Regions from separate parts of the Bacillus sp. LLTC93 genome, predicted to be linked through region 2. Evidence: riboswitches for the same ligand, from Rfam matches in the RefSeq annotation. Region 2 holds a riboswitch; each other region holds the start of a gene.

Region 1 (3,980 bases), on a different contig from region 2:
GCCGTTTTATAATCAGTCAGTGATTGCTGCATGGATCCGCTCATATGCTGTTCGTTCATCTTGATTCCATCCCTTCAGGTCATTTGTACGTTTTTATTATGAGCGAGATTTGAAAAAATACACAAAAAAACCTCGCTTTGATGAAAGCGAGGTTAACACATTGTTATTCAGATACCGGTAGTACAGCACCGTCATATTTTTTGTCGATGAATTCTTTGATTTTATCAGAGTGAAGAACTTCCATTAATGTCTTGATCTTATCTGATTTTTCTTCACCTTTGCGAACCGCCACGATGTTTGCATATGGGTTGTTCTTTGTTTGCTCAAGTTCAATTGAATCTTTTTTCGGATTCAATTTATTTTGAATCGCATAGTTGACGTTAATAAACACGGCATCGCCTTCACTGTTTTCATAAGCTTTCGCTGTTAGTTCAGGAGCGATTTTTTTGAACTTTAGGTTCTTCGGGTTTTCTTTAATGTTCTTTACTGTTGCGTTGATTGTATCAACTTTAGGATCAATCTTAATGACACCAGCATTTTGCAATAGTGCAAGCATACGGCCTTGTTCAGCTACGTTGTTTGTCATGATGATCGTTCCGCCGTTTGGAATCTCTTTGACTGATTTGTATTTCTTAGAGTAGATACCAAAAGGCTCAAGGTGAACAGCACCAGCACTTACTAGGTTATAATCTTTGTTTGATTTATTTTCTTCGTTTAAGTAAGGGATATGTTGGAAAAAGTTTGCATCCACTTCTTTTTCAGCTAACGCTTTGTTGTACATTTTATAATCACTAAGTACTTTCACTTTTAGATCGTAGCCTTTTTCTTTTAGAAGTGGTTTTGCTTCTTCAAGAATCTCGGCATGGGGTGTTTTTGAAGCGGCAACCGTAATGGTTTTGCTATCACTTGCGTTATTAGATGAACCGCATGCAGCTAAGATGCCTGCAAATGCTAGAAATAGTGCACTTAAAATCAATTTCTTCATGAATAAATCCTCCCTTAACGTTTATCAATTTTATTTGTAATCAAATCACCGATTATTTGAATAATAAAGACGATGATGAGAATAAACACAGTAGCTACAAGTGTGACATCTGTATTACCAGATTGGTATCCTTCCACATAAGCAAGGTCACCAAGTCCGCCTGCTCCAATTGCACCTGCGATCGCAGTAGAGCCAATTAGAGCAATAGCTGTTACGGTAATACCTGAAATGAGGGCTGGCAATGATTCTGGCAGCAATACTTTGAAAATAATCGTAGACGTTTTAGCTCCCATTGATCGTGCTGCTTCAATGACTCCTTTGTCTACTTCACGCAGTGCAATTTCGACAAGACGTGCATAGAATGGAGCTGACCCAATGACAAGGGCAGGGAGTGCTGCATTTGGACCTAGAATTGTATGCATTAAGAATTTCGTGAACCCTAATAAAAGAATAATTAAAATGATAAAAGGAATCGATCTGAAAATGTTGACGACTGCACCGATGACAGCATTGATCGGTTTATTTTCCCAAAGACCGCCTTTTCCTGTAAGGAAGAGCAGGAGTCCTAGGATAATCCCGATTGCAAAAGCAAATGCCAATGAAATGAGTGTCATATACACTGTTTCACCTGTTGCACTCCAGATGACGTCTAGATCAACGTTCGGAAACCATTTCTCAAACATGTGTCATCACCTCAATTTCAACCTGTTTGCTTTGGATATAGGCGATGGCTTTTTCTACCTCGGTCTCTTCTCCATTTATATGGATAAAGAGTGTTCCAAACGCGCCTTCCTGCGTTTGAGAAATCTTTCCTTGAAGGATGTTTACATCGACATTGAAGGATCGAATGATTTCAGTGATCAGCGGTTGCTCGGCAGAATCGCCAATAAAGGACAACCGTACGACCTGACCTTCTTTTACACGCTCTAAGACGTGCTCGATTGTTTCTTTCGCTTCCTCTGGTTCAGCAAGCTGCTGTACAAATCGCTTCGTCATCTCTTCCTTCGGCTGTCTGAAGACGCGTAATACTTCGCCTTCTTCGACAATGCGTCCATTTTCCATGACCGCGACGCGATGACAAATTTTGCGAATGACGTGCATTTCGTGTGTGATGAGCACAATTGTCAGCCCTAAACGTTTATTGATATCCGCTAAAAGATCAAGGATAGAATCCGTTGTTTGCGGATCAAGCGCTGATGTTGCTTCGTCACAAAGAAGAACCTTTGGATCATTTGCTAATGCTCTCGCAATCCCCACACGCTGCTTTTGTCCGCCGCTAAGCTGAGACGGATACGCATTTTCTTTTCCTTCTAAACCGACTAATTTAATCAGTTCATTCGCACGCTCTCTCCGTTTCGATGTAGGTACACCTGCGATCTCAAGCGGGAACATAATATTTTGTCTCACTGTTCTTGACCAAAGTAGGTTAAAGTGCTGGAAAATCATGCTGATTTCTTGTCTTGCTTTCCGAAGTTTCGCATTCGATACTTCATTGATCCGGTTGCCTGCCACTTCAACAATTCCTTCTGTTGGCAGCTCCAGACCGTTTAATAGGCGAATAAGCGAGCTTTTTCCGGCACCGCTATACCCGATAATTCCGAATATTTCACCTTTACCAATATCCAAGTTGACGTCTTTCACGGCATCAACATTTCCGCTTTTTGAGTGGTACGTTTTTGATACATTCTGTAAATGGATCACAGTCTGCTCACCTGCTTTCTTGCTGAATCTATAGGTTGCCATCACATACGTTCATTTATTCTTCGTGCTGTCATGACTCTAGCCTGTTGCCAGGTCAGTAAAAAAGACCTAACTGCAACGCAAGCAGAAAGGCCTTTTATTTCAAATACGCCTTTCTCTCATCTTTCAAAGCGTTGCGGCTTTGAGTGAATTGGCACCAATTTCAGCTATGCTGACGGTTGCCGGGTTTCATAGGGCACGTCCCTCCACCTCTCTTAATAAGAGAAAATATGTTGTTTTATGTGATGTTCATGTTTTTACTAACGTAGAATATCATGCTACCCGAGATATGTCAACGCTGTAAATCGCTAATTTCCAAGTAAACGACTACGTTATCATTTTTCGAAAAAAACCGTTCGTCAGCCAAAGCACAGCCTCTAGTCTAAGAAGTGCACGGAATGAGCCTTTGACCTTGACTTGTCCCCTGCCAATGAGCTGCTGCAAGGACATGTCTCCATCTAATAATTGAAGAATTTCTTTCCTCTCACCATAAAAAATGAGATCCGATAACTCAATTGCAGGTAGTTTCTTCACTTCACCACGTTCATCCACAATCAATGTACAAGAGTCTGTTTCCGCCTCAAATGTAATCTTCAAGGATGAGGAGGAGAGTAGCGGCTTTAGCAATAATCGCTGCCCTGCGTTTCCATGGGCTTTCACTTTTTCCACATGTATAACCTCCCTGTCATTTGGTTATACATAACATTTCTCTACAAACATCGGCTTGTCCTTTATAAATAGCTCGACAAATTTTCAAATGAATTGCTTGAAATATGACAAAAAACCGCTTTATTTAGCGGTTTCAATCATTTCATGAAGATATGGAACTGAGTGAAAGGCATAGCCTTTTTGTATAATTTCACCTTTTTTAAACAGTAGAAAGCAAGGTACACTTTCGATTTCAAATGCTTTCGCAAATTCTGGTGAATAGTTTAAATTGTTCTCATAAAATGGAACATCCGGCTGCATGGCATCTACCACTGTGAGCATTTTCTTTGCCAGTTGGCATGTTCCGCAAAACGGTGTATATAAGTACAAAAGAAATAAATCGTCCTCTATCTCTTTGAATTCATGTTCTTCAATCTCTTTCATATACGTCCACCCTCATAAATATTTCGAATGAACATCAATGTTTGCAGCTAATATGATAGATGCAATGTGGGCTGACGGTGAAGCGGCCACTTCACGGTACGTTCTGTCGACAAACAGATGAAGTGCTTCAGGGAATTCTTTTCGAAATTGCTTCCTCAGTTTG
Region 2 (3,980 bases):
TTTTGGATAATAACCGTTCAATAATACTTGGTAGCTTTTCATTCTCACATCTGCTGGAATATCATCGGATTTTGTTTCACCAACAAGTGGATTTAAAAATAAACCATCAACTGTTTCCAGTGCTGTCTTTTGAATATATTCATGGGCACGGTGAACGGGGTTTCTCGTTTGGAAACCAACAATTGTTTTCCATCCATTTTCTTTAAAATGTTTTCTTGTTTCTTCTGGCTCATACGTAAATTGAGGGAACGGTTTTTCGCTTCGTTTCGTCAGTGTAATTTTACCACCAATATACGTGTCACCGCGTTCAAATAATTTTTTCACGCCTGGATGATCGCGGTCATCTGTTTTATACACATTCACAGCTTCTTTTTCCTTATCTGGTGTGTATTGATCCTCTACTTCAATAATCCCGTATACTGTTCCATTGTACGATAGACGCACTATATCACCTTGATTGATCTCAGCTGCCTTTTCCTTTGTGACTGGCAGCGTAATAGGAAGAGACCAAACGACACCACTTGCTAGTCGCATACTGCTCACAACTGCTTCATAATCAGCTTTTGTTAAAAACCCTTCAATTGGACTATATCCGCCAATTGCAATGAGTTCAAGGTCTGCAAAGGAGATCGCATCTAGTTCGATTTCCTTTGCAGCCGTGCTAAGATCATATTCTTCATTTACTCGATTAATTAATACGCCACCATGTGGTGTTAAACTCATTTGTTCATCTTCCTCTCAATGTTCATATTTATTAGATGTTAATAGTCGGATTTATGGTTAAATCCCGCCGCCCTGCTCATGAATAGAGCTGCTTTCATTTTTGACTGCCTTCATCAGACTCAGCGCACCAAGTGAGGCAAGCAGTACACTCATCATGATAAAGATAGAGTAATAGTCGCCTTTTAAGAAAAGGCTCACCAGCAGATACGATAGGCTGAGTGATAAAAAGGGTGACACAACCCAAACCTTCAACATCTTTTTCACGATATGTTTATGAAAAATGTTAGGTCCACCCTTTGCCATCCCAAGTCCAATAATGGACGAGGAAGTGATCTGAGTAAGTGGAACTGGCAGCCCAAAAATAGAGCTGACGATGACGAGTCCAGCACCGGTACTCGATAACAAAATCCCTTCACCCGTTTGATAGCGGGTGATTTTCTTTCCGTTTGTTTCTAGCACCCTTCTGCCAAGTAAAAGGGCACCAATTGCGACGAAGATTCCGCCGTAAAGCGTTCCTTGCCCAACAGACAACACACCTGAGGCGACAAGCGGACCGACCGCATTGGCGACATTGTTCATGCCGGCTGAAAATGCCTCTAGAAATCCACTGATAATGAGCAAGACTGACAAGATCGCTGTGCCTTTTTTAGATAACCTGCGTTTAGGGAACATTCTGATGATTTTGACTACAACAAAGGTAAAAACAAAAGCGACAACTGGAATGATGATCCAAAAGGCCACAATGACTAAAATAGATTTCACATATAACACTTTATATGCGACAGCAACACCGACCACTGCCCCTACTGTGACCTCACTTGTTGATAAAGGGATCGCCATCAGATTTGCTATGAAGAGTGATAATGCGGCAGAACCAATGATGATACAAACAATTTCAAGTGTAATCACAGATTCTGGCATAATACCAGAGCTGATCGTTTTGACGACCTCACCGCCGCCAATCACTGAACCTGCTAAAATCCCAACTGCACAAACGCTGAGTGCATAGATGGGCTTTTTAATTGCACCTGACCCATATGCAATGCCCATAGAAGCAGCTGCTCCGCTTGCGCCTATGTTTAAAGCAAAGAATAAACTAAATAAAATTGCGGCGATTTCCATACATTATGCTCCCTTACTCATGTAATCCGCACTCTGTCTTTGCTGTACCTGACCATCTGCCAGAACGCAAATCATCCGCAGTAAATGCTGGCTGTGTACACGGTGCACAGCCGATACTTGGGTATCCTTGGTCATGCAGCGGATTATAAGTAAGATCCTCTCTAGATGCATATCTCCATATGTCCTTCCACGTCCAGTGAATGAGTGGACATACTTTTACTGATTTGAATTTTTCATCCTTATTTAAAAAGTTCGTACCTGCTCGTTTTGGTGACTGCTCTCTTCTTAAGCCAGAAAGCCATACCGGATAGCCAGATAGTGTCTCTTGCAAAGGAATGACCTTGCGCATATGGCAGCAGCTTTGGGGATTTGTTTCCCATAATTTTTCACCATGCTGCTCGTTTTGCTGTTCAACTGTCAATTCAGGTGTTTTCAGAACGATGTCTAATCCGGGGTATCTTTCCTTTACCGCATCAATTGTATCGTACGTTTCCTTGAAATGCAGACCTGTATCTAAAAAAACAATTCTCGCATCCTTTTTTACTTTCGCAATAAGATCAATCAGGACAATGCCCTCAATGCCAAAACTGCATGCATAAACGAGCTGATCACCATAATGACCGTACGCCCATTTCAGCACAGATAGGGCCCCTTTATACAAATCGTCCTCTTGAAATGTAATGGACGGCTCTTGCCAATTTTCGTAAGTTAACATTGTTTCTCCCCTTCCGGAGTACCGTTCATATTGCTACTCTCCGCACTACTTCAATCTAATTTTTTCGTTTTTTTCCACTTGAATCACTTGACCGTCCTGAACAATCAACGTAATCGAACCGAATTTCATATCCCCAATCAGTTCTTGCATGTGCTTCACTAAGTCCTCATCCTGGTTTTGTTTCACTTCCATCTCCTCTTCCTCCTCACCGTTAAAATAAAAAAACTTTCTTTCAGTCCGAAAGAAAGATGAGGAAGCTCACGATTTCCTTATCTTTCAAAATAGAATCATTTTGCAGGAAGTAGCACCTTGCGAATCGCAGGTTGCCGGGTTTCATCGGGCCAGTCCCTCCACCTCTCTGGATAAGAGTTTTAATTTGTATTAAATATTAACACAATTCAAACAAAAGTCAACCCGACTTTATTGATAGGATTAGTTTTTATTTAAATTTGAGTCTATTTTACTATTTTTAACCAAAAGAAAAAGGTCTAAAATGATTTTTATTTTAGACCTTTTTCTTTTTTTCAGCGTGATAGAAAACCTTTGAAGTTCAGGAGGGACGAGCACCGAAGCGCAGACCTGACACAGAATGCGAAGGTTTGTCTACACGCTGAAAGCTGTGCAGCTAAGCACAGCTTTTTAGACCGTTTCTTCCATCCAAGATTCAGAGGAAGGATCTTGTCTCCAGCGTTTTAGTTTATTCATAGCAGAAGGTTCAATTGCTTTTAGTTCCAGTGCTACGTCTGTCAGCGTGTCATAGTCTGTTAGTGTGACATATGGAATGTTTTTCTCTTGAAAAGCTGCAGCTGCTTTTGGCAGGCCGTATGTGAAAATAGCCGCAACTCCGAGTACGTCACAGCCCTCATCTTGAAGGGCAGCGACAACCTCAAGCACACTGCCTCCTGTTGAAATGAGGTCTTCTACGACAACAACCTTTTGACCAGGCGATACGACTCCTTCAATTTGATTGCCTTTTCCGTGTGCTTTTGGCTTACTTCTGACATAACACATCGGCACGTTCAGGCGATCTGCCGCTAATGCCGCATGCGGAATACCTGCTGTCGCAGTACCAGCGACCACTTCAGCTCCCTCAAAATGAGTGAGAATCAGATCTTTTAGACCTTCAGCGATGTCGTGTCTAACTTCCGGGTACGACAAAGTTAGGCGGTTATCACAGTAAATTGGTGATTTGATGCCGCTTGCCCACGTAAACGGTGCGTCTGGTTTTAATGAGACAGCTTTGATTTGTAATAAATGTTTAGCGATTTTCGTTTTCATCCGGCGGTCACTCCCACTCTTTCAAAATTTGATGATAGGCTTCCTTTGGGTTTTCAGCTTTCGTGATGGACCTTCCGACAACAATTTGTGAAACACCTTGCTCTTTTGCAAAGGCAGGTGTCGCCACACGCTTTTGGTCATC
Region 3 (3,980 bases), 200 kb from region 2:
CATCACTATGTGTCAAAATGAACGTCTTGACAGAGGAACAGAAAAAAGAAATATTAGCTAAAACGAATGAAACAAAAAAGCGCGGTGCTCTTAAATAACGAGAACACGGCGCTTTTTTGATATTAGAGGGAGATGCTTTCAGTGAAAAGTGCATCAATCTCCTCTGTATAATTGGAAGTGATAATCCCCTTCTCTGTAATGATACCTGAAATAAGATGGTGGGGAGTGACATCAAAGGCGGGATTAAATACTTGAACATCGGGCGGTGCAATTTGTATTCCGTTTAATTCCTTTACTTCCAGCGGGTCGCGCTCTTCAATTGGAATATCTGCCCCATCAAGGGTCGATACATCAAAGGTCGAAAGCGGTGCTGCCACAAAAAACGGAATTTGAAAGTGTTTAGCCAGAATGGCAAGACCTAACGTTCCAATCTTATTCGCTGTATCTCCATTTCGAGCGATCCGATCAGCTCCAACAATAACAGCAGAAATTTGCTTTTCCTTCATCGTATGGGCTGCCATGTTATCTGTGATGAGCGTCACATCCACACCGCCCTGCATGAGCTCCCATGTCGTCAGCCTGGCGCCTTGAAGAACGGGGCGTGTTTCACAAGCATAAATATGAAGATCGAGATTTTTCTTTTTGGCTAAATAAAAAGGAGCAAGCGCTGTTCCGTAACGGCTCGTTGCGATGGAGCCTGCATTACAAATGGTCATAATACGGTCACCTGATTTAAAGAGCTGGAGGGCATTTTGACCGATTTGCCTGCATGTTTCTTCATCTTCGATTTGAATTTGAATGGCTTCATGGACAAGATCTGTTTTGGCTGCATTCACCGAAGCAGCACGCTTAATGCGCTGAAGCAGTCGGTCTAATGCCCAGGTAAGGTTCACAGCGGTTGGACGAGCACTGTTTAAGTATTCTTTTAGTCGAGCTACTTCTTGTTGAAAGACATCAATTTTTTCTGTATCAATTTCTTGGGCACTGAGCGCAAGCCCAAAAGCGGCTGTAATGCCAATAGCAGGTGCTCCGCGCACTTTTAACGTCACAATCGCATCATAGACATCTTCCTTAGTAGATAAATGCTCAAATACGGTTTCAGCCGGTAATTTTTGCTGATTCAAAATTTTAATATGGTTTTCTTCCCATTCGACGGAACGGGGAACTTCAAATTCTTTAGACAAAACCCGTCACTCCTTTACAGATTGCTGGAATAATGCGACGAGGTCAGACGCTGTTTCCACTGTATGATATTGTTTGATGAAAGTTTTTCCGAGCGTAAGTGCTGCTTTTTTCTGCTGAATTCGTTTAGTTGGTGATGGAATGGCATCAAGATCAGCGGCATGAGCAAGACCAATGGTTCGGCGAACTAGCTCACAGCCAGCAAAGCCTGTCGCTTCTTTTAAAATACGGTCAAAGGTTGTTTCTAAAAAGCTGTCCGATACACTAAACGCTTCAATGCTGTCTTCTTTCCAAGCTTTTGTGAACACTTCTTTGAATGTTGCCCATACATTGACAACATGATCAAAAAGGTGCTGCTGATCCTGCTCATTTTCACGAGATAAAGCATTCAACAGTAGATTGGCAATAAAGTGACCGATATCGAATCCAAAGGGACCGTAAAAAGCGAATTCTGGATCAATGATCTTTGTTTCAGTCTCGCTTGCAAAAATACTGCCTGTATGAAGATCTCCATGAACCAGTGTTTCAGCTGAGGTTAAGAAAATTCGCTTTAGTTCTGCTGCTTTGGCTTGCACTGCAAGATCGGTCCACAATGCTTCGGCATCTTCTCTTAATTCCTCTTCGAAGTCATTTGTTTCACTATCAAAGAAAGGGTCTGTGAAGACGAGTTTTTCTGTGATGTCACAAAGGTCAGGGTTTGTAAATTGCTTCACGAATTGTTTTTTGATTTTAGGATTTGTGGCAAAGTCAGATGTGTAAAATAGTGTTTTGCCTAAAAATTCACCGACATGAGCTGATAAATACGGGTATTGTTTTCCGGCAATTAGCCCTTTTCTGACGATTTCCAGGTGTGATAGATCCTCCATTGCTGTCACAGCAAGAGCTGTATCAGAATAATAGACTGTTGGTACGAGATGCGGTGTATATTCTGACTGCTTAATCAGTGCAGCACTTTCAATTCTTGCACGGTCTAATGTAAGCGGCCAGCTCTCCCCAACCACCTTTGCATAAGGCAGTGCCTGCTTGATGATCAAGCCATTTTCACGTTTGTGATCAAAGATATGAAAGACGTAATTTAAATTTCCGTCACCGATTTCAGTACATGTTAAATGACTACTTTCTTGGATCAAGCCAAGTCTAATTGCGAGTACAACTGCCGAGCTCTCTGTTAATTCTTCATATGATGCCGTAAGTGTAACCAATTGCTTCCCCTCCAAATCATATAAAAAAGCCTCTTTCTCCTGAGAGAAAGAGGCTTGATGGCGTGTATGCTCTAAGCCTCTCTTATCTCTCAGCACATACGTCTGATGGAATTAGCACCGTGCCCTATAAGACAATTGTCTCGGCGCTTTACTTGCTGCGCCCCACTTCACAGTGGTATTAACGGTCGGTTGCTGTTGGGGTCAAAAGGCCAAATCCCTCGCCCAACTCTCGATAAGAGAAATCAATATGTAATTGTTTTGTCTGCATGTATTTCTTAATTCAAAATATTATCAGAGCTGCTCTTCACATGTCAATCTTTTTTCAAAATTGCTTTACAATTCATAAAACAATCTATTACAGTGAGTGTATTGTCATGTAACTTGAATAGAAGGTGAAAAAATGGAATTCCAGCAATCAGATGTGTTGAAACATTTACCGAAACAGTTTTTTGCGTCGCTTGTCCAAAAAGTGCAGAAAAAAGTGCAGGAAGGGGCCGATATCATTAATTTAGGTCAGGGAAATCCTGATCAGCCAACCCCGCCGCATATTGTCAAAGCCATGCAGGAAGCGGTAGCAAAACCGGAAAATCACCAATACTCTTCATTCCGCGGGACGGCGAAACTAAAAAAGGCCGCCGCCGCCTTTTATGAAAGAGAATATGGGGTTACGCTTGATCCAATGACGGAGATCGCGATTTTATTTGGCGGGAAAGCGGGACTTGTTGAACTGCCTCAATGCCTTTTGAATCCGGGTGATACGCTGCTTGTCCCAGACCCAGGTTATCCTGATTACTGGTCTGGCGCCGTGCTTGCTGGAGCTCATATGGTTACCATGCCTCTTCTTGAACAAAATGATTTTTTACCTGACTACCATCTATTGTCAGAGGCTGATAAGAAAAAGGCAAAATTGATGTACTTAAATTACCCAAACAATCCGACTGGTGCCACTGCAAGTCGTGCATTTTTTGAAGAAACCGTGACTTTTGCGAAAGATCACAAATTGTGTGTTGTCCATGATTTCGCATATGGTGGCATTGGATTCGATGGAGAAAAGCCGGTCAGCTTCCTGCAAATAGATGGAGCGAAAGAGACGGGTATTGAAATTTACACATTGTCCAAAACATATAATATGGCCGGCTGGAGAGTTGGTTTTGCAGCAGGAAATTCTTCTGTCATTGAAGCGATCGAGCTTTATCAGGATCATCTGTTTGTGTCACTGTTTAAAGCGACTCAAGATGCAGCAGCAGAAGCTCTTTTAAGCGATCAAACGTGCGTACAGGAGCAAAATGATCGTTATGAAAAAAGACGAAATACATGGATTGCTGCATGTAAGGACATTGGCTGGGACGTAACTGCACCGAAGGGATCATTTTTTGCTTGGTTAAAGGTGCCTGAAGGGTATACATCTGAAACTTTTTCTGACTTATTATTAGAGAAAGCACATGTTGTCGTTGCGCCAGGGAATGGCTTTGGTGCTGGCGGTGAAGGCTATGTCAGAGTAGGGCTTTTAACAAGTGAGGAGCGGTTAAAAGAAGCCGCAGAACGCATCGCTGCCTTGCAGCTATTTGAAAAAAGCCATTGACAACGTAAAAAAAT

What was found. Region 2 has a riboswitch for S-adenosylmethionine ahead of C6W18_RS10295 (DUF2292 domain-containing protein). Riboswitches for the same ligand answer to the same signal wherever they lie in the genome.
Region 1: it holds a riboswitch for S-adenosylmethionine, as region 2 does, so the genes downstream of both, C6W18_RS06570 (methionine ABC transporter ATP-binding protein) here and C6W18_RS10295 (DUF2292 domain-containing protein) in region 2, are expected to answer to the same signal.
Region 3: it holds a riboswitch for S-adenosylmethionine, as region 2 does, so the genes downstream of both, mtnK (S-methyl-5-thioribose kinase) here and C6W18_RS10295 (DUF2292 domain-containing protein) in region 2, are expected to answer to the same signal.

What each region holds. Positions count from the first base shown of each region.
Region 1 is NZ_PVME01000002.1:254,755-258,734, forward strand. Features, by position in the region: gene C6W18_RS06555 (carboxymuconolactone decarboxylase family protein) at 1-59, opposite strand, end outside; gene metQ (methionine ABC transporter substrate-binding lipoprotein MetQ) at 164-985, opposite strand; gene C6W18_RS06565 (methionine ABC transporter permease) at 1,000-1,668, opposite strand; gene C6W18_RS06570 (methionine ABC transporter ATP-binding protein) at 1,661-2,686, opposite strand; SAM riboswitch class I at 2,842-2,950, opposite strand; gene C6W18_RS06575 (SCP2 sterol-binding domain-containing protein) at 3,053-3,394, opposite strand; gene C6W18_RS06580 (thioredoxin family protein) at 3,515-3,817, opposite strand; gene C6W18_RS06585 (ribonuclease M5) at 3,830-3,980, opposite strand, start outside.
Region 2 is NZ_PVME01000003.1:163,678-167,657, forward strand. Features, by position in the region: gene sat (sulfate adenylyltransferase) at 1-723, opposite strand, end outside; gene cysP (sulfate permease) at 781-1,845, opposite strand; gene C6W18_RS10290 (phosphoadenylyl-sulfate reductase) at 1,859-2,560, opposite strand; gene C6W18_RS10295 (DUF2292 domain-containing protein) at 2,606-2,710, opposite strand; SAM riboswitch class I at 2,827-2,929, opposite strand; gene pyrE (orotate phosphoribosyltransferase) at 3,200-3,838, opposite strand; gene pyrF (orotidine-5'-phosphate decarboxylase) at 3,846-3,980, opposite strand, start outside.
Region 3 is NZ_PVME01000003.1:365,582-369,561, reverse strand. Features, by position in the region: gene C6W18_RS20455 (hypothetical protein) at 1-98, shown strand, start outside; gene mtnA (S-methyl-5-thioribose-1-phosphate isomerase) at 123-1,184, opposite strand; gene mtnK (S-methyl-5-thioribose kinase) at 1,191-2,384, opposite strand; SAM riboswitch class I at 2,465-2,622, opposite strand; gene C6W18_RS11320 (pyridoxal phosphate-dependent aminotransferase) at 2,785-3,966, shown strand.